Syntrophotalea carbinolica DSM 2380: one gene and its partner. The protein of the gene in region 2 interacts with the protein of the main gene of each other region in a pairwise test. Links are inferred from orthologs where the notes say so. Each region holds a gene or a part of one and is shown on either strand. Other genes may lie near its edges. The genes, in order: recA and dprA.

The links.
Region 1: the proteins of dprA (region 2) and recA interact in binary tests that used the Bacillus subtilis proteins (3 or more experiments, as listed by UniProt). The link is inferred for Syntrophotalea carbinolica DSM 2380 from one-to-one orthologs.

What each region holds. Positions count from the first base shown.
Region 1 is NC_007498.2:2,820,786-2,836,645, reverse strand. What follows is about bases 4,527-7,456. They hold recA (recombinase RecA), read right to left. Parts: upstream 6,540-7,456; coding sequence 5,514-6,539; downstream 4,527-5,513. Other genes in these bases: PCAR_RS13140 (competence/damage-inducible protein A), read right to left, coding at 7,181-7,456; thpR (RNA 2',3'-cyclic phosphodiesterase), read right to left, coding at 6,585-7,163; PCAR_RS13155 (type IV pilus twitching motility protein PilT), read right to left, coding at 4,527-5,512. In the rest of the region: PCAR_RS13175 (hypothetical protein), read right to left, coding at 1-510; PCAR_RS13170 (cupin domain-containing protein), read right to left, coding at 872-1,216; alaS (alanine--tRNA ligase), read right to left, coding at 1,241-3,889; PCAR_RS13160 (regulatory protein RecX), read right to left, coding at 3,901-4,362; more of PCAR_RS13155, read right to left, coding at 4,346-4,526; more of PCAR_RS13140, read right to left, coding at 7,457-8,419; PCAR_RS13135 (phosphatidylglycerophosphatase A family protein), read right to left, coding at 8,522-8,974; nickel pincer cofactor biosynthesis protein LarC, read right to left, coding at 8,978-10,162; nickel pincer cofactor biosynthesis protein LarB, read right to left, coding at 10,159-10,917; PCAR_RS13120 (substrate-binding domain-containing protein), read right to left, coding at 11,082-11,975; PCAR_RS13115 (AAA family ATPase), read right to left, coding at 12,031-13,125; PCAR_RS13110 (TonB-dependent receptor plug domain-containing protein), read left to right, coding at 13,449-15,404; PCAR_RS13105 (ABC transporter ATP-binding protein), read left to right, coding at 15,761-15,860. UniProt on the Bacillus subtilis protein: Multifunctional protein involved in homologous recombination, DNA repair and competence.
Region 2 is NC_007498.2:486,100-501,891, forward strand. Bases 12,826-15,687 are described here. They hold dprA (DNA-processing protein DprA), read right to left. Parts: upstream 14,876-15,687; coding sequence 13,775-14,875; downstream 12,826-13,774. Other genes in these bases: topA (type I DNA topoisomerase), read right to left, coding at 12,826-13,171; PCAR_RS02710 (DUF494 domain-containing protein), read right to left, coding at 13,275-13,760; PCAR_RS02720 (LysM peptidoglycan-binding domain-containing protein), read right to left, coding at 14,961-15,687. Also shown: PCAR_RS02660 (LamG domain-containing protein), read left to right, coding at 1-2,342; proC (pyrroline-5-carboxylate reductase), read left to right, coding at 2,426-3,238; PCAR_RS02670 (hypothetical protein), read right to left, coding at 3,336-3,713; PCAR_RS02675 (hypothetical protein), read right to left, coding at 4,278-5,561; PCAR_RS02680 (HAD family hydrolase), read right to left, coding at 5,710-6,339; PCAR_RS02685 (sodium-dependent transporter), read right to left, coding at 6,355-7,761; PCAR_RS02690 (YggS family pyridoxal phosphate-dependent enzyme), read right to left, coding at 7,771-8,457; PCAR_RS02695 (Maf family protein), read right to left, coding at 8,508-9,170; methylenetetrahydrofolate--tRNA-(uracil(54)-C(5))-methyltransferase (FADH(2)-oxidizing) TrmFO, read right to left, coding at 9,160-10,539; more of topA, read right to left, coding at 10,646-12,825; more of PCAR_RS02720, read right to left, coding at 15,688-15,792. UniProt on the Bacillus subtilis protein: Protein that helps load RecA onto ssDNA during transformation. Binds cooperatively to circular ssDNA, is able to bridge different segments of DNA. Favors the loading of RecA onto SsbA- or SsbB-coated ssDNA and formation of RecA-DNA filaments.

The DNA of each region.
Region 1 (15,860 bases), 2.3 Mb from region 2 along the record:
TCCGACAAAGGGGACAAGCTTAAGGCCAGCGAAACGCACGGGATATTTCCCAAGCAACTCTATGCGGCTGTAATCGCCGGAGCGATTCATCCGGGCCTCGACGTCGCTTACATCCCCAGTTATACCCCAGGTCCACAAATCGCCACCCACGGACAGCCATCCCACTCGGTAATCTGGACCGTAGTTGTATGATTTATGGGTGGAGCCGTTCCAATCAGCCATTTCGATTCCCAGTTCGAAGATTAGGTTGAGGGCTGGGATCGGTACTCCGAGGGTCAGTCCTGGCATGACAGCATCCTCCCGACCATCACTTCCATCGAGATATTTAATGATCTGCCAGGATGTATCCTCCAAAGCGATGGGGGAATAGTCGGGAAGATCAAGTCTCAGGTATTGAGCGGAAAGATTCAGATAGACACCTCCGTCTATAGCAGATGTCTCATCCGGTGCGGCCCAGCAGACCGAGGCCATAAGCAGTAAGAAGATGCAAAACACCAACGTCTTTCTCATTTTCAATCCTCCATAATGATCGAATTTGATATTGGATTTTTAAGAGTGTCAAAAGTTTGAAAAGTGCCAAACGGCACAAAGAAACAATGGTCTAATTATAGATGGCTTCATAATGTGTAACAAAACTCCCTTTTTGTAAACAGAAAAATTTAATCTTGAAGGTTGGTTTTTGGCTGGACAGGTTTTTGTGGTTGTTCTTCGGTAGGTAAGTAACTTTGCTCGGGAAGGAGGAATGAATCCCTGCGGTGATTGCTAAACAGTGATATTACATGGAAAGGCCAGTAGCTGAGATAATACAAAACTGCCGACGGGCGCGAAGGCGGCCGTCGGCAGAATGCTGCATATGGAAATTGCGGAAGGGCTATTTGAGCGGTGGTGTGAAGATCGCCAGCAGATCTACAGGTTCGTCGCCGATGTTTTTGAGGCTGTGCTGCACGCCGGGAGGCGCCACCACGCAACAGCCGGCGCCGAAGGTGTGCTGCTCGCCGTTCATGGTGCAGAGGGCTTCGCCACCGAGGATGTAGAAAGTTTCGGTCTGCCCTTCGTGGGCATGGGGGCGAATCTCGCCGCCGGCTTCGATGCGACCGCGGTGCAGGGACAAGGCCGGATTGATTTCGGTGGTGACCACATCGCGCAGGAAAAATCGGTCATGCTGGGGATGCGGATATTCTTCCTGTTCCGCGGTACGTATAACGGTGCCTTTCATGGTTGCTCCCGGTCTATGGGCCGTTCAGGCCGCGTTAAGGGCTTCGGAGATGCGTTGCGGTACGCTGGCCAGGGCCTCGTCAAGTTGTTCGGGCTTGCTGCCGCCGGCCTGAGCCAGGTCGGGTCGCCCGCCGCCGCCACCACCGACCATGGCGGCCAGTTGTTTGACCAGTGCGCCGGCCTGCAGCCGCTTGGTCAGATCCTTGGTGACTGCTACCAGAAGCCCGGCCTTGCCTTCGTGGGCACTGCCCAGAATCAGGACGCCTGATGACAGTCGGTCACGGACCTGATCGGCAAGTTCCCGCAAAGCCTTGCCGTCGAGGTTGTCGACACGGCCGCAAACCACGCTGATGCCGTCGATCTCGGTAGCCTGCTGCAGCAGATCGCCGGCCTGGTCGGCGTTGAGCTTGCCCTGCAGGGATTCGATTTCGCGTTCCAGTTCCTTCTGGCGTTCCAGCAGCTTGCGCAGGCGTGCTTCCAGTTGGGGACGATCGGTTTTGATCAGGCTTGCCAGATCGTCGAGGGTACGTTCCTGGTCGCGTACCACCTGGAGGGCTTTGGCCCCCGTCACCGCTTCGATACGTCGTACGCCGGCGGCGATGCCGGTCTCCTGCAGGATTTTGAACAGGCCGATATCCCCGGATGCGTTGGCGTGGGTGCCGCCGCACAGTTCCATGCTGATGTCGCCGACCCGGACGACGCGGACCTTGTCGCCGTATTTTTCGCCGAACAGGGCGGTGGCGCCCTCGGCAACGGCCTGTTCGTGATCCATTTCGCGGGTGTCGACTCCGGCGTTCTCCCGGATACGGCAATTGACCAGGGTTTCGACCCGTTCCAATTCCTCGGCGCTCATGGCGGAGAAATGGATAAAGTCGAAGCGCAGACGCTCCGGGGTTACCAGCGATCCGGCCTGTTTGACATGCTCGCCGAGTACTTCGACAAGGGCCGCCTGCAGCAGATGGGTGGCCGTGTGGTTGAGGGCCGTGGCCTGGCGACGCTCCCGGTCAACCGTCAGGGTTGCGGTTTCGCCGGTCTGCAGCGTGCCGGCGGCAATTTCGCCCACGTGTACGAATAATTCCGGCAACGGTTTTTTGGTGTCTGTGATGGTGACTTCGGCATCGCCGGCGGCAAGGGTGCCGCAGTCTCCGGTCTGGCCACCCGATTCCCCGTAAAAGGGCGTGGCGGCGGTGACGATTTCGACTTTGGCTCCGGCCGGTGCGCTGGACACCGGTTGGCCGTCGAGGAGGATGGCGAGAATCTCGCTCTGGCCGGTCAGTTCGCCGTAGCCGGTAAAGTCGGTGCGGGCGCCTTCCTCGGCAAGCTGCCGGTAGATGCCGGAAATGGCTTCTTCGCCGGAGCCTTTCCAGTGCTCGCGGGCTTTCTGGCGCTGTTCCTCCATGCAGGCTTCGAAACCGTCTTCGTCGATGGTGACGTTTTCGCCGCGTAAAATATCCGCGGTAAGGTCAAGGGGAAAGCCGAAAGTGTCGTAGAGTTTAAACGCTACATCGCCCGGCAGCACGGTGGCGTTGGCCGCTTTGAGGCGCTCGACCTCCTCGGTAAGGATGCGCAGGCCGTTGTCCAGGGTCTGGATAAAACGCTCTTCCTCGATCTTGACGATCTTGGCGACGTAGTCAGCACGCTGGGCCGGTTCGGGGTACGCTTCGGCCATCGATTGCAGTACGAAGGTTGCCGTGCGGTACAGTACCGGATCGGCGAACCCGAGCATTTTGGCGTGACGGGCGGCCCGGCGCATGATGCGCCGCAATACGTAGCCGCGGCCTTCGTTGCTGGGCAGCACGCCGTCGGCAATGAGAAACGCTGTGGCGCGGCTGTGGTCTGCGATGACCCGCATGGACATGTCGTGCTCGGCATTGTCGCCGTAGCGCTTGCCCGAGAGTTCTTCCACATGGGCGATGATGCCGCGCAGCAGGTCGCAGTCGTAATTGCTTTGCACGCCCTGCATGACGGCGGTGATGCGCTCCAGCCCCATGCCGGTGTCGATGGACGGCTTGGGCAGGGGGGTCATGGTGCCGTCGGCGTCGCGATTGAACTGCATGAACACCAGGTTCCACAGTTCCAGGTAGCGGTCGCAGTCGCATTTGCCGATACCGCACTCGTCGCCGCAGGACATGGATTCGCCCTGGTCGATGAGGATTTCCGAACAGGGTCCGCAGGGGCCGGTGTCGCCCATGGACCAGAAGTTGTCCTTTTCGCCCATGCGGATCAGGCGCTCTTCGGGGATACCTTGCTGGTCGCGCCAGATATCGTATGCTTCGTCGTCCTCGCGAAAGACGGTGACCCACAATTTGTCCTTGGGCAGGCCCATCTCTTCAGTGAGAAACTTCCAGGCATGGTCGATGGCCTCTTTCTTGAAGTAGTCGCCGAAAGAGAAGTTGCCGAGCATTTCAAAAAAGGTGTGATGACGGGCGGTCTGACCGACGTTTTCCAGGTCGTTATGTTTGCCGCCGGCGCGCACGCATTTCTGGGCCGAGGTGGCGCGCACATAGTCGCGTTTTTCCCGACCGAGAAACACATCCTTGAACTGGTTCATGCCCGCATTGATGAACAGCAGCGTCGGGTCGTTGTGCGGGATCAACGCCGAAGAGGGGACTACCGTGTGTCCATGGTCCTGGAAAAACTTCAAAAAACGGGATCGTATTTCGTTGCCGGTCATGAGCTTGGTGACTACCTCTCTTCGCTGAAATATTGAAACAGAACTGCCGAGGCAAAGCCGCGCCGCCTCAGGTAATTGAATACCCTGCGTCGCGAACGGTCATCGGCTGTTTGAAAATCGAAATCTGGAAAACGGCGCTGGCACAGGTCTTTTAAAATCTCGGCCTGGCTGAATTCCTCCTCCAAATCGTTGATAGCCTTGCGGGCGATGCTGTCGCCGATACGCTGATGTCTCAGGTCGGCCATCAGGGCGGGGCCGACGGCACGGCCGGAGGCCAGCAACTGACGGGCCCGTATCCGGGCAAAGCGTTCGTCGTTTACGTAGTTGTAACTGCGGCAGCGTTCCAGCGCATGTTCGATCTGGTCACTGTCGAAGCCTTTACGCTGCAATCGCTCGCGCAGCATGGCTTCGGAGTATTCCCTGCGCGAAAGCAGGCGCAGGGCGCTGCTCCAGGCATCAGTTCGAGGTGCCATGGTTGCGCAGGATGTCCGAATCTTCTTCTTCCGATTCTTCACTCTTCTTGTCAAAGTCTTCCCAGCTGAGGTCGGATGCCGAGGAAATACCGGAAGCTTTGAGTTTGAAGTCGTCGGGATTGGAGCTTTGTCGGACCGCTTCTTCGAAAGTGATCAGTTCGTTGCGGTACAGCGACATCAGCGACTGGTCGAAGGTCTGCATGCCGTACGATACGAAGCCTTGCTGTATGGCGTCGCCAAGCAGTTTGGTTTTTTCCTTGTCGTCGATCAGGTCACGGGTACGAGCGGTGGAAATCATGACTTCCACCGCCGGTACGCGGCCCTTTCCGTCGGCACGCGGCACCAGGCGCTGCGAAACCACCGCTTTGAGGACGCCCGAAAGCTGCGATCGGATCTGGCGGTGCTGATGGGGCGGAAATACCGAGACGATACGGTTGATCGATTCCGGTGCATCGATGGTGTGCAGGGTGGCCAGTACCAGATGGCCGGTTTCAGACGCATGCAGGGCAGTTTCCACCGTCTCCAAGTCGCGCATCTCGCCGACCAGGATGATGTCCGGATCCTGGCGCAAAGAATGCTTAAGTGCCGCGGCGAAGCTTTCGGTGTCGCTGCCGACTTCGCGCTGGTTGACGATGCACTTTTTGTCGCGATGCAAAAACTCGATGGGATCTTCGACGGTGATGACGTGTTCGGTACGGTGCGTATTGATGTAATCGATCATGGCCGCCAGGGTGGTGGACTTTCCCGAACCGGTGGCCCCGGTCACCAACACCAGACCACGCGATTCCATGGCGATTTTTTTGATAACCGGTGGCAGATACAGATCATCCAGTGCCGGGCAGGTAAAGGGAATAACACGGAAAACCATGCTGATCGTGCCGCGCTGGGTGAAGACGTTGACGCGAAATCGACCGAGTCCGGCCACACCGTAGGCCATGTCGACCTCGTGGTGTTCCTCGAAGAATTCCTGCCGGTGTTTGTTCATGATGCCGTAGGCCATTTTGTGCACGCCCTCGGCATCGAGGCGCGGGGCCTTGGGCAACGGTCGCAATGCACCGTCGATGCGGTAGATCGGCGGCAATCCCGCTTTAATATGGATATCCGAGGCTTTGGCTTTGAGGGCGACGGCCAGAATATTGTTCAGTTCCATGTTATTCAGCCTCTTCAGCCGCTACGGGGAGCTGTTTCAAACCGTAATGTTCAAGCAGCCGATCCTCAATGGTCTGGCAGGTCTCGGGATGCTCGCGCAGGAACTGCTTGGCGTTTTCCCGACCCTGGCCGATGCGTTCGCTGTCAAAGGAATACCAGGCTCCGCTTTTGTCGACAATTTCGGCGGCGGCACCGAGATCAAGAACGTCCCCTTCCCGGGAGATGCCCTGACCGTACATGATGTCGAATTCGGCTTCCTTGAAGGGCGGCGCGATTTTGTTTTTGACCACCTTGACCCGGGTACGGCTGCCGATAACATCCTGGCCCTGCTTGAGGGTGGCGATTTTGCGGATATCCATGCGTACCGAGGAGTAAAATTTGAGGGCATTACCACCGGTGGTGGTTTCAGGATTGCCGAACATGACGCCGATTTTCATACGGATCTGGTTGATAAAGATCACGCAACAGTTCGATTTGTTGATGGTGCCGGTCAGTTTCCGCAGGGCCTGGGACATGAGGCGTGCCTGCAGGCCGACATGGGCATCGCCCATTTCGCCTTCAATCTCGGCGCGCGGTACCAGGGCGGCTACGGAGTCGATGACCAGGACGTCAATGGCGCCGCTGCGTACCAGCACCTCGGTGATTTCCAGGGCCTGCTCACCGGTGTCGGGCTGGGATACCAGCAGGTCATCGGTGCGCACGCCGAGTTTGCGCGCATAATGGATGTCGAGGGCATGCTCGGCATCGACAAATGCGGCAATGCCGCCTTTTTTCTGCGCCTCGGCAACGATGTGCAGGGCGAGGGTGGTTTTGCCCGACGATTCCGGCCCGTATATTTCGATAATGCGGCCGCGCGGTACGCCACCTACACCCAGGGCGATATCGAGGCTCAGGGCTCCGGTCGGGATGGTGGCGACGTCCGGCACGATGGCGTCTTCGCCAAGACGCATGATGCTGCCTTTGCCGAACTGTTTTTCGATCTGGCCCATGGCCAGGTCGATGGCGCGTTCACGATTGTCGGTCGTCATGATCCGGATATCCTCCAGGGGTAATGTGTTGGTAATATCTATTGTTTAGTGGCGGCCGCCGGATGGACCGGTCAGCGGTGTTTCGTAGCGCGGCAGATGTATGGCGCCGCGCGCCGTTAGCTGGCTTTCGTACAGTACCAGACGAGAAATCCGCAGATGGCCGCACTGTCTTTCCATAAACGGTGCCAGCCGCTGGTCGATGGCCGGAACGGGTTGCCGGCAGCGTCCAAGGGTCAAGTGGGGTTTGAAGGGTTTGTCATCCCAGGACACCTGCAGCTGGCGCAACATATCTGTGATCGTCATCTGCAGGTCGCATAGTGTATTTGCGTTTTGCAGCCCCAGCCATACGACCCTCGGTCGTTTCAGAGACGGAAAGGCGCCAAGCCCGCCGACATCTACGGTCACGGGTGCGAAAACACTTCCTATCGATAGCATAGACCCGCCGATTTTTTCAAGCGATTCTTCGGAGATATCGCCCAGGAACGCCAGGGTGAGATGCATGGTTTCCGGCCGCACCCAGCGTACGGATGGCAGGGCGGCGGACAACTCCTGCTGCAGTCGCACTATTTTCTCGAAAACGGGCCCGTCAAGGGGGGCTGCGATAAAGGCGCGAACCGTTTTCATGAATCCTCCAATATCGATCAGTAGAGATTGCCCAGATAACGGCGCAGCCATTCCAGGGCCATGCAGGCGGATATGTGCCGGATCTGCTCGCGATCACCGCTGAAACGGTAACCCTGGACGCGTTCTTCCCCGGTCGTGCTCAACGCCAGGAAAACCGTGCCGACCGGTTTGTCCGGTGTGCCGCCGTCGGGACCCGCGATGCCGGTGATGGCCAGTCCCAGATCGGTGCCCGCGGCCTGGCGGATACCCTGTGCCATGGCCTGGGCGCAGGCTTTGCTGACGGCACCTTCCTGATTCAGGATATCCTCGGAGACCTGCAGCCAATCCTGCTTGGCCGCGTTGGAATAGGTCACTCCGCCTCGCTCCAGAAACCGGGACGCGCCGGGAATGTCGGTCAACATCTGCGAGATCATGCCGCCGGTGCAGGATTCAGCCAGAGCCAGGGTCAGGCCGGTATCGGTCAGCATGCGGGCGACATTGCCGGCCAGGGTCTCCTGGCCAACGGCGAAGACAAACGGTTGCAGCACTTTGCGGGTGTGCATTTCGGCCCGATCGAGCAGCGCTCCGGCCTGGTCGCCGCAAGCGCGCAGCTTGACGTAAACAAAGGGAAACTCGACGCCGAAAGCCAGTTCCACGCCCTCGGGCAGGGGGGCCTGGCTGAAATGTTCTTCGACTTTGGGTTCCGACAAACCGAAAACCTTAAGAATGCGCTCCTGCCGCGGGGCCTGGCCGCCGCTGCGCTCATGCAGGCGCGGCAGGACCTGTTCTTTAAGCATGTCCACCATTTCCCGGGGTACGCCGGGTAGGAAAAACATGTCGCACTGTTCGTGGCACAGGTGAAAACCGGGGGCGGTGCCGAGGCGATTGGGCAGAATCACGGTCTTTTGCGGCAACAGCGCCTGCTTTTCGTTACGCGGATGCATCTCCTTGTTCTTTTCGGCGAAAAACCGGCGAATCTGTGCCAGCGCTTCCTCGTTGAGCACCAGGCGGCGGCCGAAGGCCCGGGCGGCGATTCGGGCCGTCAGGTCATCGTCTGTGGGGCCGAGGCCGCCGGTGCTGATGATGACATCGCGCCGGCCTGACATATCTTTCAGGGCGGTTTCGATTTCGACCTCGTCGTCGCCTATGGCGCGGGATTCCCTGACAATATAACCCCAGGATCCAAGCAGCTGGGCAATGCGGGCAGTATTGGTGTCGGACATCTCTCCGTTGACCAACTCGTCACCGGTGGTCAGTATCGCGATATTCAGACTCATGTTTTTTTCTCCTGCAGGGGGAGGCTTGCGCCACCAAAGGATCCGTGGGCCAATCGGATGCTATGGATCCATTTATCCCGAATTAAGTTTCTCCGTGACCGTCTATCCCAGCCAGTAAAGGGTCAGCCGTAGGGCTGCAGCGCCGTAAAGGCCGGCCACCACATCGTCCATCACCACGCCGATGCCGTTTTTCAGGTGGCGGTCGAACTGATGTGCCGGTGGTAATTTGAAGATGTCGAACAACCGGAAAAAAGCGAAGCCGAGCAGGGCGTTCTGCCAGGTAAAGGGCAGCAGAGCGACCGTCACGAGGTAGCCGACCAGTTCGTCCAGGACAATGCGCCCGTCATCCGCCACTCCGTAGATGTTGCCTGCCGCATCGCAGATCCAGAACGACAGAAACAGCAGGGCCGTCCATGTGGTAAGGTACAGCCCCGCGGGCAGTGGTGCCAACAGGTAGAATGCCAGTATGCCGGCCAGCGTGCCGAAGGTGCCGGAGGCCACGGGCGCATAGCCCAGTCCGGCGTTACTGGATAAAAACAGAAGGAATCGGCGCATGGCTCAACCTTTCTTGCGGAAAAAGTCGTAGGCGGTCTGTTCCGCCAGACGGTAGATCTCGGGTAGTGGCAGCCCGCTGCTTTGTGCCAGTTTCTGGCAGCTGTCGAATTCGGGAGCCAGCCGTAACAGTTTGTCGCCCTCGTAAAAAAGCTTGATGTGTACCTCGCCTAGAGGCGTGGTCAGACGCTCGATCTGGCGGCGCAGTTTGAACCGGGTGGCTTCCTGGTAGCGCAGGCCGCCGGCCGTGCTCTCGCGCAGAATGCGGCGGGCGAGAGCAACCGTTTTATCCTGCGGTGCCAGTACCGTCAGGTGTACACCGGGCCGGTTCTTCTTCATCTGCAAAGGGGCGAAGGCGACGTCCAGTGCCCCTTCTTCGAGCAAATGTTCCATCAGTGCGCCGAGCCACTCCGGATTGGCATCGTCAAGGTGGCACTCCAGAATGGTGATGCGGTCCGTTTCGCCTTCCCAGGGATCGTCGGCTGTTCCCAACAGGCCGCGCAGCAGATTGGGGCGGTCGCTGAGCTGGCGGTCACCGGCGCCATAACCGACGCGTTCCAGGGTCATGGCGGGCAGGTCGCCGAACTCGGCGGTTTCGGCGGCAATGGCCGCGCCGGTCGGGGTGACCAGTTCCACTTCGGCTGTATCGCCGACGGTGGGCAGTCCACGCAAGATTTCCAGGGTGGCCGGAGCCGGCAGCGGAAAACTGCCGTGCGCACAGTGCACGGTGCCGCGGGTCAGGGGCAGGGGGGCGCAAACGATCCGGTCGGGATGCAGGTAGTCGAGGCCGACGGCGGCGCCGACGATATCGACAATGGAGTCGATGGCGCCGACTTCATGGAAATGCACTTCGTCCAGGGCGCGGCCGTGGATTTTCGCCTCAGCTTCGCCGATGCGGCGAAAGATACGGCGGGCAAGATCGACCACGGTTGGTTTAAGGGAACTTTCGGCCAGCATGCGGTCGATGTCTCGCCAGGTGCGGTGATGGTGTTGTTCCTCGTGTTCAACAATGATTTTGCACGCGGCCACGTGCTGGCGCTCGGTGCGCTGCTGGTGCAGTTGGTAGCCCGTCACCGGCAGCCTGTCCAATCCCTCTTGAATAGAGGGTAGCGGAACGCCCAGATCGACCAGCAGGCCGAGAAACATGTCGCCGGAAATGCCTGCGAAGGTATCCAGAAACAACAAGCTCATGGCTGCTCCTGTCGGTTGATGCGGGCGGCGGCGCAGGCTGCGCCGAAGCCGTTGTCGATATTGACCACCGTGACGCCGCTGGCACAGGAATTGAGCATGCCGAGCAGCGCCGCTACGCCGCCCAGGGACGCGCCGTAGCCGACAGAGGTGGGCACGGCGATGACCGGGGCCGCCACCAGGCCTCCGATGACGGAGGGCAGCGCCCCTTCCATGCCGGCGACTGCAATGATGACCGAGGCACGGCGCAGCTGATCGAGATGCGCCAGCAGACGGTGGAGGCCGGCGACGCCGACATCGGCCAGTTCCTCAACGCGGTTGCCCAGCATGCGTGCCGCCGTGGAGGCTTCCCGTGCTACCGGCAGGTCGGACGTGCCGGCGCAGATCACCAGGATCGGGCCGCGGCCGGTTGTCGCAACAGCATGCCGGACAATGGTCAGGGTGCGGCCCAGGGGGTCGTATGCGGCTTCCGGCCAGCGTTCTACAAGTGGGGCGGCCTTGTCGGCATCGAGGCGGGTTACAAGTACGTTGTTGTTGCCGTTCAGCAGGCCCTCGGCTATGCGCAGAATCTGCTCGGACGTTTTGCCCTGGCCGAAAATCACCTCGGGAGCGCCCTGCCGCAGGCCCCGGTGGTGGTCGATCAGTGCTTCGCCGACATCCTCGAAAGGCAAGGTGGCCAGGCGCGACAGACCCTCTTCCACCGACACTTGGCCGGAACGGATAGCGCTAAGCAGCTTATGTAGTTCGCTGGGGTTCATAATTTTTTAGCGATCCGGAGTTATGAGTGTTGGTGCGGGTCTAGAAAGATAACAATTCAGCAGGGAAAATCAAAGCGGAAAGTGGTTGAAGATAGGGGCTTGACAGGTGTTTGACTGCTGGGATCGAACTACCGGGCGGCGCGTCGCCGCCCGGTGATGGTTTGTCATTGGCCGGGGTGCATGGCGGGACCGACAGGCCAGACCGGGTAGAAAAACGGAACCCCGCCGTTTTGCTCCTTGCCGTAACCGGCCATGAAGGTCTGGATTCGCTCCGATAATATGAAATCGCCCAGGGCCTTTGCTCCCGCCTGATTGACATGGGGCGATCGGGCAGGGTTGGCCTCCATAAACACATAAGGCCGGCGCATGGTAGGGTCCTGGTCAACCAGGATCACAACCTTGCCACTGGGGTGTTTGTCTTGGGTAATAGGCATGCGGCCAAAGATGAAATAAGCGTTTTTTTTGTCGGCATATAAAGGAATATCGTCAGACCGGAGCGCTTCGTCCTGGATGAACCAGTCGCCCTTTGGGCGGATGCCGGCCCTTTTCCAGAGGGTGTGACCGATTTCCCGGGGGCCGTTGCTGTTCACGTCGAGAAAGGTACTTTTTGTTTCGGCGATGCGCTGGAGCGCTTTGGCGCCGTCCTTGAACCCCCGGATGCCGGCCGGATCGGAAGCCGGCCCGAGCAATACGAGGTCGTTGCGGGCGCAGGCGCGCATGTTGATGCCGTAACCGTCTGCCACCAGGTCCGTGGTGATGTCCCCGGAATGCATGACCAGAAAATCGGCCTCGCCGCGGCGAAAAGCGGGGGATATCTTCGGCCGGGCCCCTGTGGCGACCAATTTCACCTTGTAAGGATGCTCGGCCTCGAAGCGTTGCACGATTTCGTTCCACAGGCCGGTCATGGTCATGCCGCCGATAACGCAGGCACGCACGATACCGGGCTCGGCGGGCCCTTTGGTTGTGGATTGTAGTTGGTCGTTGGCCAGTGCCGGTGTGCTTGCCAGGATCAGCAGGGTTATTCCAACCATGAAACGGCGCATTGTCACAAAAAACATAAAATTACTCCAACGTCTAATGAATGACAGGCGTTGCTCGATTTGGCGACAATTCTCAGAATAAGCTGTCGATGGCGTCGAAGTCGATAGCCGTTTCGGCGAGCTTTTGCAACAGACTGATTTTTTCCCTGTCCTCGGGGTGAATTTTGGTGGTGTCGTTGGCAATGGCGGAGAAGACCTCGGCGCTGCTGAGGTCTTCCGCGCGCATGTAAGGGATGTTGCTGCGGTCGAGAATCTGCTGGGTGACTTTGGATATGGGATACAGTCCGGGGATAACCAGTCCGGCGATTTTGGAGTGGTATTCCGGAATGTTGTACAGGGATGCGAGGGTTACCAGCAATTCGTTGCGGGTGCTGGTGACGATGATAAGGGTCGATTCTTCCAGTAGATCGGCAACGCGCTGCGTCGAGGCCGCACCGAGATGGACATGGTGGATGATGTGCTGCTGGGCGTCCAGGTCGCCTTTGAGTAAGACATTCAGCAAGCTGGCGACGTGCTTGACGGTCGGGTCGGCGAGGATCGGCGAATAATTGAATCCCCCCATGATGTCGAACGGCATGCCGTCGAAGGCGATATTCAGATATTTTAGGGTATTTTCCCGTTTGGAGGGTAATAACTTGTTGACCAGAACCAGGCGCAGATCCGCCTGTTTCTGCTGGCACAAAGCATGGTTCAGGTGCACGTTGTCGATGACTCTGCCGATACCGGCATCGGTGACCATCAGCATGGGGGCGTCGAGTAAATACGCCATATCCGGATTGCTGAGCCCTGCAACAGAGCCGACACCGACATGCCCGGCGCCCTCGATGACCAGAAAATCGCAGCGTCTGGAAAGCTCTTCCGCCGCCGCAACGATTTTGCTCCTCAGTGCTTCGGCGGATATTTTGCCGTCCAGCAACTGGCGGGTCGATTCGGGTTGCAACACCACCGGCGACATCAGATCGAGATCGTCTTCGAGATCGAAAATTTCGGCGATAAGCGCCGCATCCAGGTCGACCCAGCGGCCCTTGTGAAGGGTTGGCTTGGGGCCCAACGGTTTGATGAAGCCGACGCGTTGATATTTTTTGCGTGCCATATGCAGCAGGGAGATGCTGGTGGTGGTTTTACCGCATTCCTGCCCGGTCGCGGCAACAAAAATCCTTTTGGTCACAATGCGTTCCTTGCGTGGTGGAGTGCTGAAGTGTAACGGGCTGACGCTGCGGGCCTTATTATAGGCCACCCGTTCCCTGCTTTCAAAAGTTAAAAGTAGATTTGGGGATTTTTGTCAAACAGGTTGTAATAAAGTCAAGACAATGGGCAATTTATCATGATGCGTTGGGTAAACGAGTTGACAACGCTGCAACAGCTTCGCTATATTGCGGCGATGATAACGATTAAATGATAAAAATGCTATTTTCAAAGGGGTTAGCCGCAATTTTTTCGGCGGCTTTGTTGGTTGTAGTTAATTCTTGTTTGAGATGGAGGGACTCGGAAATGAAACTAATGAAAGCGCAATTGGTCACGATCCTGATCGGGGCCATGATGGTCGGTGGCGCGGCAAGTTCGTACGCGGCCACAACCGACGACGGCGTTTATCGCCTCGGCGAGGTCGTGGTGGCCGGTGAGGAGTCGATAGTCGAATCGGTCGGTACGACCCACAAGGTAACGGCAGAAGAGATCGAGAAACGCGGAGTGCGTAGTCTCGACGAGGCCATCGACATGCTGCCCGGCGTACATGTCCGTACTGCCGCCGATGGTGCGCCGCGTATCGATATCCGCGGCTTCCGTACCCGTCATGTCAAGTTGCTGCTCAATGGTACTCCCTTCAACAGTACCTACGACGGTCAGTTCGATCCGGCGTTGATTTCCGTTGAAAATATCGCCGAGATTACCGTCACTACAGGCGGCGGCTCCGAACTCTATGGGTCGGGCGGCAATGCCGGGGTTATCAACATCGTGACCAAAAAAGCCACCAAGGGGGTGCACGGTTCTGTTGGTGCCGAGTTGGCCGAAGTCGATGCGACTTTGCTGCGTGCCACCGGAGCTTACGGCACGGATAAATATGACCTGTTTATCAGCGGCAGTATTTACGAACGCGATGCCTATCGTCTTTCCAACCATTATGGTGAGGAAAAATACGAAGACGGAGGCGACCGGGAAAACAGCGACCGCGAGCGGGACAACTTGTTTGTAAACCTCGGCTATCAGCCGACGGATGCCACTTTGCTTGGTTTGACCTTCAGCTATTTGAATGGCAAGAGGGGTAAGCCGCCGATCGCCCTTGAAGGCGATAAAAAGAAATCGGGATATGATCCTTTTGCCAAAAAAATAAAATACGAGCGGCAGGAGGACGAGGAATTCAATGTGCAGCTGGCTGCCAGTCACGATTTTGCCGGGCCGTTGAGTGTCAAAGGATGGGCTTATTTCAACACGCTGGACGTGGAGGAAACCCAGTACAAGAACTCGGACTACGATGAGATCAAATCACAGCTTGATTCCGAAACCGAAATCTCCGGCGCCAACCTGCAATTGGCGTATGATCTGAAGAATTACGGCCACGTGACCCTTGGGGTGATGGCGGAGAATGACGATTATGAGGCGGTTGATGACGACGGTGTAAAATCTGATGGGGATTTCCAACTTTATTCGGCCAGTCTCGAATATGAAGTCACTCCGCTGAATAAACTCGGCGTGGTTGTCGGTGCGGGCGCCCATTGGCAGGATCGCGAAAACGACAACGAAGAGGATTTTTCCTATCTTGTCGGTCTGACCTACGATCTGTTTGAGGGCACCCGTCTGAAGGCTTCTCATTCTCGCAAGGTGCGGTTTCCCACCATTCGCGATCTTTACGATACCGATGATGGCAAAATTAACGAAGATTTGTCGGCTGAGATCTCCTGGCATTACGAAATGGGTATCGAGCAGATGCTTCCGGCCAGCACTATGCTTTCGGTGACGGGTTTCTATATCGATATCGAAGATTACATCGAGAAAAATGAAGACGATGTTCGTGAGAACTACGAGGAGTACGAGTTTTACGGTGTGGAAGTCGCGGCGGAGAACCGGTATTTCGATAGCCTGTTTCTGCGCGCCAGCTATACCTACATGCACACCGAGGATAAATCTGACGATAGCGACCGGGATGAGCTGCAGAACCGGCCTGAGCACAAGGTTACTCTCGAATCCACCTATACCCTGCCCTGGGGCCTGACCGCTTATGCGGGTGCTCAATACATCACCGATAATTACTATTACAGCAGTGACGGTACCCAGCAGGACCGGTTGCCGAGTACTTTCCTTGTCGACTTAAAGCTTAACAAGTCGGCGGCTAACGGTGCTATCGATCTTTACGTGGGCGTCGATAACCTGTTCGACGAGGATTATGAGCAGAGCTATGGATTCCCCCTGGCCGGTCGTACCATTTACGGCGGCGCGACCTGGAAATTCTGAGTTGATGGGTTGCGTTACGCGTGACATTGCCTTTAGATGAAAATCGGCCGGTACCTTCGTGGGTGCCGGCCGTCTTTTTGTAACTTACGGGCAGGATGCCTGGATTCTCTTTTATGCTTATTCATGGATAGGGGGGGGGCGGCAGGTGATTGGCGCATCCAAGGTGGGGGGGGTGGATTAACGCGTTCACCTTAGGTCCGTTAAACTGTAAATCTGACGTATAGCGAACTATTTGACTTCGTTTCCCAGGTTCGCTATATTCCGCGATTAACAACGTATCGGTGGTTTTTCCGTAGATGTCGGATTGCTGTTATGCCAGGCACATGGCCTTGCGCCTGCAGGCTGGATGAAAAAGGATGGATATCCTGTTGCAGCTGAAGAACTTTTCGTACTTTTATCCGGATACAAAAACAGCCGTTTTGCAGGATATCGACCTGCAGATCGAGGCCGGCTGCT
Region 2 (15,792 bases):
GCAATTATCGATGGGGTTGCTGGGCCGGTTACGATTATGATTACGGGTTGTTTTCTTTTGCCTCCCTGGCGGACGGCTGGCACCATCTGGTGGCGGTCGGCAGTTACGGCAAGACCCGGTTGTATATCGACGGCAGCTACCGCGACACCATTGCCCTGCAGGGCAACGGTAATCTGCATTATCTGGGCACCTCTTACGAAAAGGTCAATGGGCGGGAAGAAGGGTTTCGCGCGCCGCTGGATGAATTTCTGGTGTTCGACGGGGTGCTTACCCTCCCCCAGATCCAGACCCTCTACCAGTTGCAGGCCGAAGGCCGCAATCTGGACGGCACCCTGCGGTCCGATATCATATGCGGGCCGGCCATCGATCATTTCGAGATCGTTCATGACGGCTCGGCTTTGACCTGCGCGCCGGAAACGGTGACGGTGCGGGCCTGTGCCGACGACGCCGATCCCTGTACCCCGTATACCGATGATGTGGAGATCACGCTTTCGCCTTCCGGCTGGATCGATGGAGACACCCAGACCCTCTCGGCTGGAAGCGGCACTTTCCGGCTGCGGCATACCACCGCGGAGACCGTGACCCTCTCCGTTACCGGCAATCCGGCCGCGGATCAGTCTGTGCAGTGTGTCGATGCCGGCGGCGGGGATTCATGCAGCATGGTGTTTCACGAATCCGGCTTTCTGTTCGATGTGTCCGATATGCAGGCCTGTACCGATGAGGAGGGAATCACCTTTTCCGCCGTTCGCGCCGATGCCACGGCCGAACACTGCATCGGTGATGACAGCTTCGCGGGCACGACCCGCGATGTGGCTTTCTGGTCCACTTACCAGGAGCCGGGAACGGGTACCCTGGCTTTGGTGGTAAACGATACGACGGTCGCCGGAGCCGATCCGGGCACAGGGGTGTCTTTGACCTTCGATTCGGAAGCCAACAGTACTCTCAAGGTGCGATACTCCGATGCCGGTCGGTTACTGTTGTCCGCCCGTTTTACCGGCAGCGGCGAGGAGTCCGGCCTGGTGATGGAGGGCAGCGACAGTTTTGTCGTGACGCCGGATCATCTGCGGGTGCGGGCCAGCACCGACGGGACAACCTTGCTGGACAATACCACGTCCACAGGTGATCCGCTTTGGCCGGCGGGAGAGGATTTTGAGGTCGAAGTCGCCGGGGTATGCGCCGATGGCACGGTGACGCCCAACTTTGCCGCCGCGACCACTCTTGCCGCTACGGCAGGCAATCCCGCCGCCGGGACTTTTACCGGCGGTCCGTTTGCGGCAGTCGATTACATCGATGGGGTCGTCAGTGACAGCGCCAGCTACAGCGAGGTCGGTACCGTTACCCTGCAGGCGCAAGCGGCCAACTATCTCGGCAGCGGCATCGCCGTGACCGGCAGTGCGACCATCGGTCGTTTTACGCCGCATCACTTTACCGCCTCCGTTAACAGCCCCTCGTTTGCTACAGGGTGCAGCAGCGGTGGGTTTACCTATGTCGGGCAGGCTTTCGCTTATGCCGATGCCCCGGTGATTACGGTTACCGCCAAAAACAAGCAGGGAGACACGACAGCCAACTATACCGGCGAATGGTGGAAGATTGCCGGCACTACCCTTTCCGGGAAAACCTACAGCGCCGCCGACGGTTCCCTCGATGTTTCCGGGATCCCGGCCGCGGATCCGGTGGTCTCCGATATCGGCGGCGGTATGGGCTTGCTGAGTTTCGATGCCGGCAGCGGCCTGAGCTTTGTGCGCAGTGATCCGGTGGCGCCTTTCGATGCGGATATCAGCCTGGCCATCAATGTTTTCGATGCCGATGGCATCGCTGCCGATGCCAATCCGGTGTCCTTCGGCGAGGCCACCGCCGGCAACGGCATCGCCTTCGATGCCGGCAAGGATATGCGCTGGGGGCGTCTTGCTATGAAAAATGCCTACGGTTCGGAATTGGTGGCTCTTTCCATGCCCATGCGCAGCGAATATTTTACCGGGGATGCCTTTGTGCAGAATCTCGAGGACGGCTGTACCGCCCTGGCTCTTTCCCAGTTGACGCTGAATAACGGCACAACCAGCGTCAGTGGCGACCAAGCCATCGCCGTTGGCAGCGGCAGCAGTAGCGCAGCGCTGCTCAGCCCGTTGCTGGCCGGCGATGCCGGTCTGACATTCAGTGCTCCGGGCTCACCCGGCTATATCGATGTGAAGGCAGATCTGTCCCTGTTGCCCTGGTTGCGTTATGACTGGGACGGTGATGGCAGCCACGATGACGATCCCACCGCTCGGGCAAGTTTCGGGATTTACCGGGGGCGTCCGGGGATGATCTATATCCGCGAGAGTTTTCGCCAGGCGGGGCCTTGACCATCGGTCCCGGTTCGTATTTACTTGTTAGCGACTGCAACGCTGAGCTTTGAACATAATCAACGGGAAAGGATCCCCTTATCATGACAGAATTAGGCCATATCGGTTTTATCGGCGGCGGCAACATGGGCGAAGCCCTTATCAAGGGATTGCTGAAATCGGCAGTACCGGCGCAGCAAATTCGCGTTGCCGAGCCCAACGAAGCGCGTGCCCGCCAGCTGACGGAACGCTACGGGGTGATTTGCTGCAGCGAAAGCGCTGAAGTGGTGCGGCAAAGCGATTTGATCGTACTGGCCATCAAGCCGCAGATCGTGCCCATGGCCATGCCGGGTATCGCCGAAGCTTTTGACGACAGCAAGGTTCTGGTGTCTATTGCCGCGGGTGTGACCACCGGCGCGCTTGAAGGTTATTTCGAGGGTGCGCCCCGCGTGGTGCGCGTGATGCCCAACACCCCCGCTCTGGCCGGCGCAGGGGCAGCGGCGTTGTGCCCCGGGCAGCATGCGACCAAGGATGACCTGGCCACCGCCGTGCATCTGTTTGAAGGCGTCGGCACGGTGCATGTCGTCAACGAGGCGCAGCTCGATGCCGTCACCGGGTTATCCGGCAGCGGGCCGGCCTATGTCTACATGGTTATCGAGGCCATGGCTGCAGGTGGGGTACTCGAAGGCCTGCCTATGGATACGGCCCTGGCGCTGGCTACCCAGACGGTTCTCGGTACGGCGCAATTGGTGAAAGAAAGCGGCGAGCACCCGGCGGTGTTGCGCGATAAGGTCTGCTCGCCGGGCGGCACCACCATTGCGGCCGTCAAGGAGCTGGAGGAAAAAGGCATGCGGGCCGCGCTGATCAAGGCGGTTTCGAAGGCCACGAAGCGATCCCGCGAGTTGGGCAAAGGGTAGTTGTATGCCGCTGAGCGGGATTTAGAATCAAAACTACGACAAAGGCCGATCCTAGGATCGGCCTTTGTCGTTATGCGGATATGCAGACACCGTCGGATTATCCGAGGGCCAGATCGGCGGCGATGGCCACCACCGACAGGACGAAGATGATCAGGTAGTTCAGGCCTTCTTTGCTGACCGTCAGTGAGGAGAGGATGTAACGGATGGCCTCGCGATCGTCGGTGCCGAGGGTGTCGGCCTTGAGCTTGGACAGCAGATTCATGCCGATGATGGTTCGGCGGCGCTTGAGGGTGATCCGGTATCGGTAAAGGAAAAACAGGCAGTAGCCGATGACGCCCACGTACCAGATGGGGCGGAAGCTTTCGGGCCACAGGTGATTGGCGATGGGCAGAACCCGAAAACAGATGGAGGACATCAGGCCGGTAAAGAAAAAGCCGTAAATAACGTAGGGCGGTACTTCTTTGGGTGGTGTCATAGCGATGGGCTCGGTTCAGTTAAGGGGATCGGAAACTCCGGGGCCAGCTTTTGCCCCCGGATAAAACATGCCAAGGCCGTTTCTTCGGGAAACGGCCCTATTTTTTGCAGCAGTGCGATGGTTGCCCGGTCGCCCGCTGTTTTTTCTTTTCGGCGAACTCGCGATTGGTTTTTTCGTAGAGTTCGATCTGCTCAGCCATGGAGAGCTTCTTTCGGCAGGATCTGCCCCGTCCCAGGCACGCGGAGCAGCGTATGTCGGAACACCATTGGCAAAACTGACAATCGGGACAGGGATGTTTCTTTTCCGCCATACCGTTTCCTCATAAATGATAAGTGCAGCAATTCGGTTCTGCCATATGGAAAACATAAGCGCCCTTGAACATGCCCGCGGTGCATCTGCAACCTAAAGCGGAAGGGGCCATATGGCACAGTATCTGTCTCACGGCCAAGGTTGAACTTTTACTCGAACCGTTTCGGAAAACGCCTAATGGCTCTCCTTGGCCGTTGTGCCATGTTTTATTGTAGGATCGAGGCTCCACGCTAGCAAGGTGTTTTTTCGGCGCTATCAGGTATTGAGCTGACGGCGACGGCGATTCAGATACCAGGCTTCGCAGTATTCGCACGACAGCAGCAGGAAAACCGCCAGAGCGATTCCCGATATGGGAATCGGGCTGAGCGTGGCCAGGGGCCAGACCAGCGCCAGGTAACCGACCTTGGCGACAGTGGCCCAGCCCAGCACGCCGGTGCTGTGACATTGGGCAAACAGGCCGCGCCATAGATTGACCGCGCCGTACAGCACGGGAAAAAGGGCACAACTGGCCAGCGGCAGGGCTATATAGTTGCGCAATTCGGTTTCCAGCCCCATGCCCCAGCCGAGTACCGGCAGGTTGAGGGGATAGGCTACGGCCAGCATGATCACTGCCATGCCTGCGGCGACCAGGCGAAAAAAACGCATCAGCATGCGGTAGTCATGTCTGGTGTGCACCAGGGCCAGATAGGCCTGCTGCAGGTTGCGCATCGGCCCTGCCAGCAGAAAGATAAAGCCGCGAATGACGCCAAGGGCCGCCAGGGCCAGGGTGGCGTCGGGCAGACGGCTGATGATGGCGCTGATCAACAGGGGAACGACCTGTTGCATGGCCGATGAAAAAGCCAGCGGCAGGCTGTATCGGAACGTATCCCGTACGCCGAATTCTTCTTTGGCAGGGCCCGCTGGGCCGAGGCCGCAGGCGCAGGCAAACCAGAGCATGAACAGGCTTTCCACGGCGATGCAGCCGACCAGTCCCAGGGCGCCGAGTTGCGGGCCGGGTATATGTCGGGCGGCCAACAGCAGAATGATCACCAACGTAAAAAGCCTCACCAGGGTGGCAAGGGAAACCAGTTCGGTATGGCGCGCCCGTATCACGATCCCCTGGCACAGTCCCCGCAGGCCGGTGAAAAACGGTAAAAAGGCGAGGATAGCGATAACTGAACGGGCCTGGGTGGCCAGTTGCGGCGATACGCCGATAAGTTGCACAAAAACAATTTGTCCAAGGGAGGTCCAGGCAATGAGGGACAGCATGACGGAGATGGCGCTCGATGCGGCGATGACGAACACCGATACGCTGCGCAAAGAACGTTTTCCGCGAATCAGGGCCAGGGCGATGGTGTGATTCTGATAACCCGGCGAGGCGAGGAACAGATGCAGGGCCAGGGCCACCGCGAAGGCGGCCAGATTGGTCACGGCATCGTTCTGGCGAGCCAGGGCCATGTTGATGATATTGTGGGAAAAGCTCATCAGCTGCACATTGAGCATGAGGGGAAAGAAAAAGCGGGAGATCTGTCGCAGGGACAGGGGGGCTGTTTCGGTCATGAAAAAGGATCAATTCGGGAAAAGGGTGACAATATAGCCAGTCCAGCCGGAATGCAGTGCGGCGGCGGATTTTTTGCGCCAATGCCCGTGGCCGGAGGGTCGGGCCGGCTGGGGAGTTGAGTGAAGATTAGAGTGCTGTTCTTCCCGATCAGGCGGGAAACAGGCGCGACAGATCCTGCGGGGTTTCGGCCAGATAGTCGTAGGGGAAGCCGTCGGTCCTGCCGATGCCCCAGGCGCAAAAACAGGTTTTGATACCGGCGGCATGGCCGGCGCGCAGATCCGTATGATGGTCGCCGATCATGACGGCTTTATGGGCGTCGGACTGGAGATCGCGCAGGGCCATGAAAACGGGCGCCGGATCCGGCTTTTTGGGTAGCCCGCCGTTGGCGCCGATAATGCATCCGAAGAAAGCCGTGAGGCCCAATTCATACAACAAACGCATAGTAATATCAAAGGGCTTGTTGGTGATGACGGCCATTTTTTTACCCTGTTGCGCCATGAGAAAATCGTCGATGCCCGGATATGTGGCGGTTTTTTCCACCAGGTGTTCCTCGTACAGCTGGAGGAAACGCCTAAGTTTTTGCTCGGAAAAGGCTTTCTCCGGTAGTGCCCGACGCACCAGCATGGTGGCCCCGTCGCCGACATAGGTGCGCACCTGGTCGATAGACAAGGGGGCAAGATCGATCTCGGCGCGCAACAGATTCACGGCGGTACCCAGGTCGGCAGCCGAGTCGATAAGGGTTCCGTCCAGGTCGAACAACAGGGTGTCGAAACTCATGGCGCATGCCTCCGGTCAGAAGATGCTCCCCAAAAATGAAAACAGGCCCGTTTCCTCGATCTTGCTATAAAGGATAACACCAACCGCCACAGGTGCCACGAAGCGGATCAAAAAATGCCAGGTCGGATAGATCCAGCCTGAGCCGCCGGCCAACAGTTCCTCTTTCTCTTCCTGGCCGCTCCAGAACCAGCCGACGTACAAAGCGGTGAGCAGCCCGCTGACAGGCAACAGGTAGTTGGACGCGATCAGATCGATGGAATCGAACACGCCAAGATCGGCGATGGGCGTCAGATGTCCCAGTAGATTGCTGGAAAGAGCCGATGGAATTCCGACCACGAAAGCCAGTATGGCCAGGAAAGCGGTGGCTTGTTTGCGGCCCCAGCCGCGCTCGTCGATGAGGTAGGCGACCTGGGATTCAAGCAGCGAGATGGCGCTGGTCAAGGCTGCGAAGGCCAGCAACAGAAAAAATAGCAGGGCCAGGATGTTGCCCCCGGGAAGGTTGGAAAAAACCACAGGAATGGTCTGGAAAACCAGCCCGGGTCCGGCACCGGGTTGCATGCCGGCGGAAAACACGATGGGAAAAATGGCCAGGCCGGCCATCAGGGCGATGCCGGTATCGAGCAGGGCAATGCGCAGGCCGGAGCCGAAAAGGCTGTCCTGACGACTCAGGTAGGAGCCGTAGGTGATCATGGCCGCCATGCCGAGGGACAGGGTGAAAAAGGCATGTCCCAGGGCTTCCAGCACGGCGCCGGGGTTCAGTTTTTGAAAGTCGGGGCGAAACATGAAGTTCAGCGCCTGCCGCGCGCCGTCGCTGAGCATGCCGTTGACAAACAACAGAACCAGCAGCCCCAGCAGGATCGGCATGAGGATTTTACTCCACCGCTCGATGCCTTTCTGTACCCCGCCGATGACGATGCCCAGGCACAGCGAGATGAAGATAAAGTGCCACATCAGTTGCCGCGGACCGCTGTCTATCAGTCCCTGGAACAGCGTTGAGACATGATCGGCGGCCTGGCTGGTATTGGTCCCAAGCGGTGTCGTAAAGGCTCCTTGCAGCGCCCGCAGGATAAAGTCCAGGGTCCATCCGGCCACCACCGAATAATAGGACAGGATAACGAAAGCGGCGAGGATACTGACCCAACCGGCTATCTGCCAGGGGGAGCGCCGGCCCTCCAGGGAGATAAAGGCGCCGACGGCATCGCGCCGGGTGTGGCGGCCGATCATCAGCTCCGCAATCATGATCGGCAATCCGACCAGTGCGATGCAGACCAGGTACACCAGAACGAAGGCGCCGCCGCCGTTGTTGCCGGTGATGTAAGGGAATTTCCAGATGTTGCCGAGACCGACGGCACTGCCGGCGGCCGCCAGGATGAAGCCGATGCGTGAGCCCCATTGGGCACGGGAGCGTGACGAATCAAGCATGGTCTAACCTCAATAACGGGAACCGAAAATCGCGGAGCCGACCCGTACCAGCGTGGCTCCCTCCTCAATGGCGACGTCAAAGTCGTGGCTCATGCCCATGGACAGCTCCCGCATCTCTACGCCGGGGATATTCAGGGCGGCCAGCATGTCGGCGAGTTGCCGCAAGCGGCGGAAAAAAGGTCTTACCTGTTCGGGGTCGTCCAGATAAGGGGGCAGGGCCATCAAACCACAAATGCGTATGTGAGGCAGGGCGGCCACCTTGCGTACCAGATCCTCGAGGGCGGCCTCCTCGGTGCCCGACTTGCTTTCTTCCTGGCCAAGGTTGACCTGGATAAGGATCTGCGCGGTTTCCCCCGATTTGCCCCACTGGCGGTCGATCTCTTTGGCCAGGGAGAGACGATCGACGGAATGGATCATGGCGACTTTGCCGCACAGGTACTTGACCTTGTTGGATTGCAGGCTGCCGATAAAATGCCATACAACCGGTACGGTGACGTCCTCGGTTTTGGTCAGAAACTCCTGCACGTAATTTTCGCCGAACAGAGACTGGCCGGCCGCGGCTGCCGCTTCGATCATGTCGGCTGGCTTGGTCTTGGATACGGCTACGAGTTGCACGTCCTCCGGGTTGCGGTTGACGCGTCGGCAGGCGGCGTTCATACGCTCGCGGATAGTCTGCAGGTTGGTTTGAATGCTCATGACAAGTCCTTCCGGTGTCCGGTTGCTGCGGTTTCCAACCGGTATGCGTCTTAAGCTGGGGGATCGAGATGGGCGCAAAGGGGACGGTCCGATGCAAACAGGCGCACCGCGCCGAGTCGTTCCAGCGTTTCCACCACTTCGCAAAGCGGCAAGCCGACAACGTTGGTATAGCTGCCTTCGATCGCGGGGATCATGCAGGCACCGATGCCCTGAATGGCATATGCTCCAGCTTTGCCGAAGGGCTCACCGGTGGCAATGTACCCCTGAATCTCTTCATCTGTCAACTTTCGGAACCTGACCACCGTGGTAACCGCATCGGCCACTTCCTTTCCCGTGATGCGGTCGAGGACGGCATAGCCGGAGATGACGCAATGGCTGCGCCCGGACAAGCTGCCGAGCATATCCGCAGCATCACGGGCGTCGCGGGGTTTGCCGAGGATGGTGGCGTCGCGCACCACGATGGTGTCGCTGCCGATGAACCAGCGGCCTTTTACCTCCGGGCGATTGGCCACTTCGCGGGCTTTGAGCAAGCTCAAGCGTATGGCGTGCTGCTGCGGGGTTTCCTCCGGCACGCTCTCTTCCGGTGCGTCGCTGGGGACGACGTCAAAGGCGATTCCTACCCCGGCAAGCAGCTGACTGCGCCGCGGCGATGCCGACGCCAGTACGATGCCGGAATCATGGTCCTGAGGAGCATTGTTTGGATCAGACATCATCGGAGTCCTCCGCGGGAAAAGGCTTGAGATCAGGTATATGGGAGAGTACCCGCTGGCGCCAGGGTTCCAGATCCCGCAGGGCCCGCTCTGCCATGGCCAGGCGGCGTTCGGATCGTTTGCGTTTGCGCCCCTCCAGGGGAGGGAACAGGCCGTAATTGACATTCATCGGCTGAAAGTCGTCGGGACTGGAGTGCGACAAATGACCGAGCAATGCGCCGAGACCGGTGGTCGCCGGTGGCAGCGGCACGGCATGGTCGGTCAACTGGCCGGCTGCGAACAGGCCGGCCAGAAAGCCGCAGGCCGCCGATTCGACGTACCCTTCCACGCCGGTGATCTGGCCGGCGAAAAACATGCGCGGATCGGATGTGAGGCGCAGGTGCTGATCCAGGCAACGCGGAGCGTTGATGAAGGTGTTGCGGTGCATGCTGCCCAGACGTGCGAACCGGGCGTCTTGCAGTCCCGGAATGGTGCGGAAGATACGCCGCTGTTCCGGATAGGTGAGCTTGGTCTGGAAGCCGACCATGTTAAACAGGGTTGCATGCAGGTTGTCCTGGCGTAGCTGGACGACGGCGAAAGGATCTTTACCGGTGCGCGGATCGGGCAGGCCGACCGGCTTCATGGGGCCGAAGGCCAGCGTCATGTCGCCGCGTCGGGCCATTTCCTCGATGGGCATGCAGCCCTCGAAATGAATAACTTTTTCAAAGTCCTTGCCCGCCACCTTGTCGGCGGTTTTGAGGGCTTCGACAAAGGTCATGTATTCGTCGCGGGACATCGGGCAGTTGATATAGTCGTCTCCGCCGCGCCCATAACGCGAGGCTTTCCAGGCGATGCTGAAGTCGATGCTGTCCGCTTCGATGATAGGGGCGATGGCATCGTAAAAGTACAGGTGCCGGCTGCCGGTCAGCTGCGCCAGATGGGGTGCCAGCGCGTCGGAGGTGAGCGGGCCCGAGGCAATAATGACCGTGCCTTCGGGGGGAACCGAGCATTGTTCGTTGCGTTGCAGGGTGATAAGGGGATGCTGTTCGATGTGCTCGGTAATATAGCGGGAGAAAGCGTCGCGATCGACCGCCAGCGCGCCCCCGGCAGGGACGGCGGTAGCATCGGCGGCCTGCATGAACAGCGTCGCACAGCGGCGCAATTCTTCTTTTAGGCAACCGACGGCATTGTTCATGCCGGCTCCGCGCAAACTGTTGGAACAGACCAGTTCGGCCAGGTCCGCACTTTGGTGCGCCGGGGAGAAACTGGTGGGTTTCATTTCATGCAGGGTCACCTGCACCCCAAGGGCGGCAGCTTGCCATGCCGCTTCGCATCCGGCCAGGCCGGCGCCGATGATGGTCAGATGGGGCTGTTGGCTGTGTGTAGGATTCATGATGTCTTTACGGCGCCTCTACGCCGGAATACACAAACGACCGGGCCGCAAGGCCCGGTCGTACATAGGTTGTTGAATGAGCGCTGAAAAACCTGCGGCGCTATGCTTACTCTTCTTTCTTGGTCGCCTTCTTGGCCGCAGTTTTTTTCGGGGCGGCTTTTTGGGTGGCCGCCTTGGTGGTTGTGGTCTTTTTTGCCGCGGTTTTCTTTGCGGCCGGTTTTGCCGCTGCGGATTTTTTGCTCGCAGTTTTCTTTTCAGCCGGTTTCGCTGCCGTAGTTTTTTTAGCCGCCGTTTTTTTCGCCGGGGTCTTCTTGGCCGCGGTTTTTTGGGTTGTGGTCTTTTTGGTTGCGGCCTTGGGCTCAGGCGGAATCAAAACAACCGTCCAGTCGCAATCTTCTTGCGGGCACTTGCGGAAGGTCCCCTGGCGTTTGGTGGTTTTTTCCACCACCAGCGGAAACTTGCATTTGGGGCAAGGCTCTTCAATGGGCAGATCCCACAGCGCGTATTTGCATTTCGGGTAACGGTTGCAGGAGTAGAAGATTTTGCCATAGCGGCTTTTCTTCTCCATCAGTTCGCCTTCGCCGCATTGCGGGCAGGTGATACCGAGGGCCTTGGGTTTGACCAGGGGTTGAATGTTTTTGCACTCCGGATACGCCGAGCAAGCCAGGAACTTGCCGTAGCGCCCCTGTTTGATGAGCATGGGGGCGCCGCATTTTTCGCAGGTCTGATCGGACATGACCGGCTCTTCGCGTTCCTGTCCGGCCAACGGCTCGGTATAGCGGCAATCCGGGAATCCGGAGCAGGCCAGGAAACGACCGGAACGCCCCAGTTTGATGACCAGGGGCTTGCCGCACTCGGGGCAGATACGATCGGTCTTTTCCGTGGTGACATCCTGCTTGGAGATCTGGGTCTCCTTTTCCTTCAGCCGGGAGATGAACGGTTCCCAGAAATCCTTCAGTACCGGTTGCCATTCCCGCTCGCCGCGGGAGATGGCGTCGAGATCTTCTTCCAACTGGGCGGTAAAATCGTAATCGACGTATTTGTTGAAGTGGTTGACCAGCAAATCGTTGACCACCATTCCCACGTCTTCGGTATAAAAAGCGCGTTTTTCCAGACGCACGTATTTGCGGGTGGTGAGGGTGTTGATGATGGAGGCATAGGTTGAGGGGCGGCCGATGCCGTGTTCCTCAAGGGTTTTGACCAGACTGGCCTCGGTAAAGCGAGGCGGGGGCTGGGTGAAGTGCTGGGAAGGCTGCACTTCCTGGCAATCCAGGGGCTGTTCCTGTTCCAGTGGCGGCAAGGTACCTTCTTCCTGACGGTCCTGGTCCTCGTCCTTGTCGGTGTCCTCGATATACAGCTTCATGAAGCCGGGGAAGCGGACGACCTGGCCGGAGGCCCGGAATACGAAGCGTTCGCCGGCGCGGATGTCGACGGTGGTGGCTTCCAGCTGGGCGGTAGCCATCTGCGATGCCACGGTACGCTGCCAGATCAGCCGGTAGAGTTTGAACTGGTCGGAGCTCAAATGGGCTTTGATCTGGTCCGGCAGGTTGGACAGCGAGGTGGGTCGCACCGCCTCATGGGCTTCCTGGGCGTTTTTAGCTTTGTTTTTAAATACGCGCGGCTTGTCGAGGGCGTAGTCCTCGCCGTACATGCGGGTGATGAGTTCGCGAGCTTCACCGGTGGCGACCTGCGACAGGGCCACCGAGTCGGTACGCATGTAGGTGATCAGACCTTCGAGTCCGTTGCCGACATCGATCCCCTCATACAGTTTCTGGGCCACCGTCATGGTTTTGCGTGCGGAAAAACCGAGTTTGCGACTGGCTTCCTGTTGCAGGGTGCTGGTGGTGAAGGGCGCTGCGGGATTGCGTTTTTTGGAGGTTTTTTTGAGCTTCTCCACCTGAAACGCTTCGCTGCCGATCGCTTTGACCAGTTCCAGGGCCTGCGCTTCCTGGTTAATGTCGAACTTGCCGAGACTGTTCCCGTCGACGGCATACAGCCGGGCTGGAAACACGCTGCCCTGCTCCGTGGCCAGTCGGGTTTCGATGGTCCAGTATTCACGCGCTTCAAAAGCCTGAATCTCTTTTTCCCGCTCGCAGATCAGGCGCAGTGCAACGGATTGCACCCGTCCGGCGGACAGTCCGTAACGGATCTTTTTCCACAAAAAGGGCGACAGATTGAAGCCGACCAGATAGTCGAGTATGGAGCGCGCCTGCTGGGCATCGACCAACTCCCGTGCGATATGTCCGGGTTTGGAGATGGCTTCCTGGATGGCGCCTTTGGTGATTTCGTGAAAAGTAACCCGTTTGACCTCAGGGCTTTTTGCGTTTTCGTCGATCCCGAGAGCCTCCAGCAAGTGCCAGGCGATAGCCTCCCCTTCGCGGTCGGGGTCAGTGGCCAGAATCAGTTCCCGGCTCTTTTTGGCTTCTTTTTTCAGCAGCTCGATGTGTTTCTGGCTTTCGGGGAGAACGTGGTAAAGGGGGGAAAAATTATGCTCCACGTCGACCGAGCCCTGTTTGCTGGGCAAGGCGCGGACGTGGCCATAGGAAGCCAGGACCTTATAGCCCGGGCCGAGAAATTTTTCGATGGTTTTCGCCTTGGCGGGCGATTCGACTATTACCAGGGATTGTGCCATGAATGCCTCGATTTAAAGGACTGTCGATTGAGGAGGTCATGTTTTTGTTCCCGAGCCAGCCTGAAATGAAAAGGCTGCAGGGAAACCGCAGCCTGTTTCTGTTTCAGTGATAAAGCCGAGTCCAGTCATCATCCATAAAACAGTCGACTTCGCGCATCCATTCGTGATGGGAATGGGAGAAGAGGGTCAGGGCTGTAAGGGTTTTGATATCCTTCAGGCTGATTTCGTCTTCTTCGGTGTGCAAAGCTTTCTGGATGATTTCCTCCAGAATATTTTCGTCGATGATACCCATCTCGCGTATGCGCATCAGGAATCCGCGCGCATCGCGTGCGATGGCCTGGGTTTCTTCGGCTGTAAAGATACGTTGGCTGGGGACGGCCAGGGGGCGGGCAGAGGGATCGGTGCTCTGGTGCAGGGACAGGTTTTCCATCCAGTTGAAAGCCGCATCGATCTCTTCAGCTTCGAACCCGACTGACAGCAGTTCCTCGATAAGGTCTCCGTTGGCCGGCAGTTGCCCATCTTCCATGATGTAGTGGGCGATGATGCTGACGATGGCCAACACCCGTTCTTTAAGGGGGTTTCCGGTCATAAAACTCCATGTATTCAGGTGCTCCGTTTGCGCACAAAGCGCATTCCGGGTAGCTGAATTGCTCCGTCCTCAAGTTCTAAGTGGAGTAAAATAGCGGAAACCTCCATAGGAGTCAAGCCGCATTTCCTGGCCAGCTCGTCGACGTGCAAGGGGGTGTCCTGCAACGCCTGGTAAACCTTCAGGGCGGTGCCGGAGAGTTTTTTGACCATGCCATCGTCGGCCGGTACGCACTCCGGGGCGGATCGTCCCGGCATGAAAATTTGCAGGATATCCGCGGCTTCGGTAACCAGGTGAGCGCCATCTTTAAGGAGTTGATTGGTGCCGTGACTGGCGGGATTGCAGATGGGGCCGGGGAGGGCGAACACTTCGCGGCCCTGTTCCAAGGCGAATTCTGCGGTAATCAAAGAACCGCTGCGCTGCGCCGCTTCAACCACCAGCACTGCGCGACATATGCCGCTGATAATGCGGTTGCGTCCCGGGAAATGCCTGGCCAGGGGTGGTGCTCCAGGTGGGTATTCCGACAGGATGGCGCCGCCCTGATCCAATATGTCGTTGAAAAGCTGCTTGTTTTCCGCCGGATAGATGCGATCTATGCCGCAACCGAGGACGGCTACGGTGTGACCGCCAGCGGCCAGGGCCCCTTCGTGAGCGGACCGATCGATGCCGCGGGCCAGTCCGCTGACAATCGCGATGCCTTGGGCGGCAAGCTGGCGACATAGATGGTGCGTGTTCTGGCGGGCGGCGACGGTGGCTTTTCGCGCACCCACGACGGCAAGACCGGGTTGTTCGGTCAGGGTTCCCCGGATATAGAGCAGGGCGGGCGGGTCGTAGATGGTGCGAAGCAAGGCAGGGTAGCGCTTTTCATCCCACAGCGACAGGATGCCGACTTCCAGCTGCGTTAATTCCTCAAGGGTCTGCAGATACAGGGGAGAGTTTTCTGCCGGCAGCGCCTCGGCTACGGCGGCGCGGATCCTGGCGCGTTTTTGCCATTCCCGGGGACTGGCGATAAGGGCGGCTTCGGGCGAACCGAATGCTTCCATCAGGCGGATGATACCGGCGCGCCCCAGTCCCGGGGTCAGATGCAGCCGCAACCACGCCTGTTCTTTGGGTGTCATGATGGCTAAACTCCCTTTCCCCAGAAAAAAAGGGATTGAATCGCTTCAATCCCTTTTTCTTTATCCAAGATTCGCAGGTGCCGTGCTACTCGTCGGGAGTGGAAACCCGGTCGCCGGCATAAATGGGGTTGACCGATTTGAGGATCAGGGCCGTTGAGGTTCGCGGTTGCGTACTCAGTACCACGGCGGCGCCCAGCAGTTCGTCCGGCAATTCCACGTCATGGTCGGGCAATACCCGGTGAGTGGTTTCGCGGGGACGGGACAGGTATACCATGTTGCCGACCTGCAAACCGTCTTCGTCGCCAAGGTCGAGATAAATCACATCGTGCTGGCTCAATGCGAGTTTTTCCCGGCTGTTGGCGATGACGCTCCCCAGCAGGGGGGCGGTGGCTTTTTTCAGCACGATTTCACGATTGGCCGGCTGCAGAGGCAGCAGGAGGGCACCGCGGGTGATCTCTTTGACGGAGCTTCGAATGACAGCGGTGGCGACCGAAGGGGAGATGTCGATGATTTCGGCAGTTCCGAGGAAACTGACCCGGTGGCCGAGAACCTTGTTGCTGACGGGATGTTTGATCTTTTCTCCCAGGTCGACCAGGGAGTAGACAGCGCCGAGCTGTACATCGGGAGTATTGATTTTTACAAATACCTGATCGTGTTTGCCGAGCATAATGCGGTCGTCGGTGGCATCGACCAGGGTTCCGGCCTGTTCCAGAGCATCGAGGGTGACGAAACCTTCGTTTCCGGCCACGCCTTTGACGGTGATTTCCTCCGTCGGCTCGATCGGCAGGCTCTCAGACGCGGTGTCTGCGGGCGGCGCGGTTGTCTCCTCGGCGTGCCCCGGCAGCAACACCAGCCGTCCGTCGCGAATGGCGACCTGCTGCCCCGGATAGATGAAGTGGGGGTTGGTGATAAAGGGA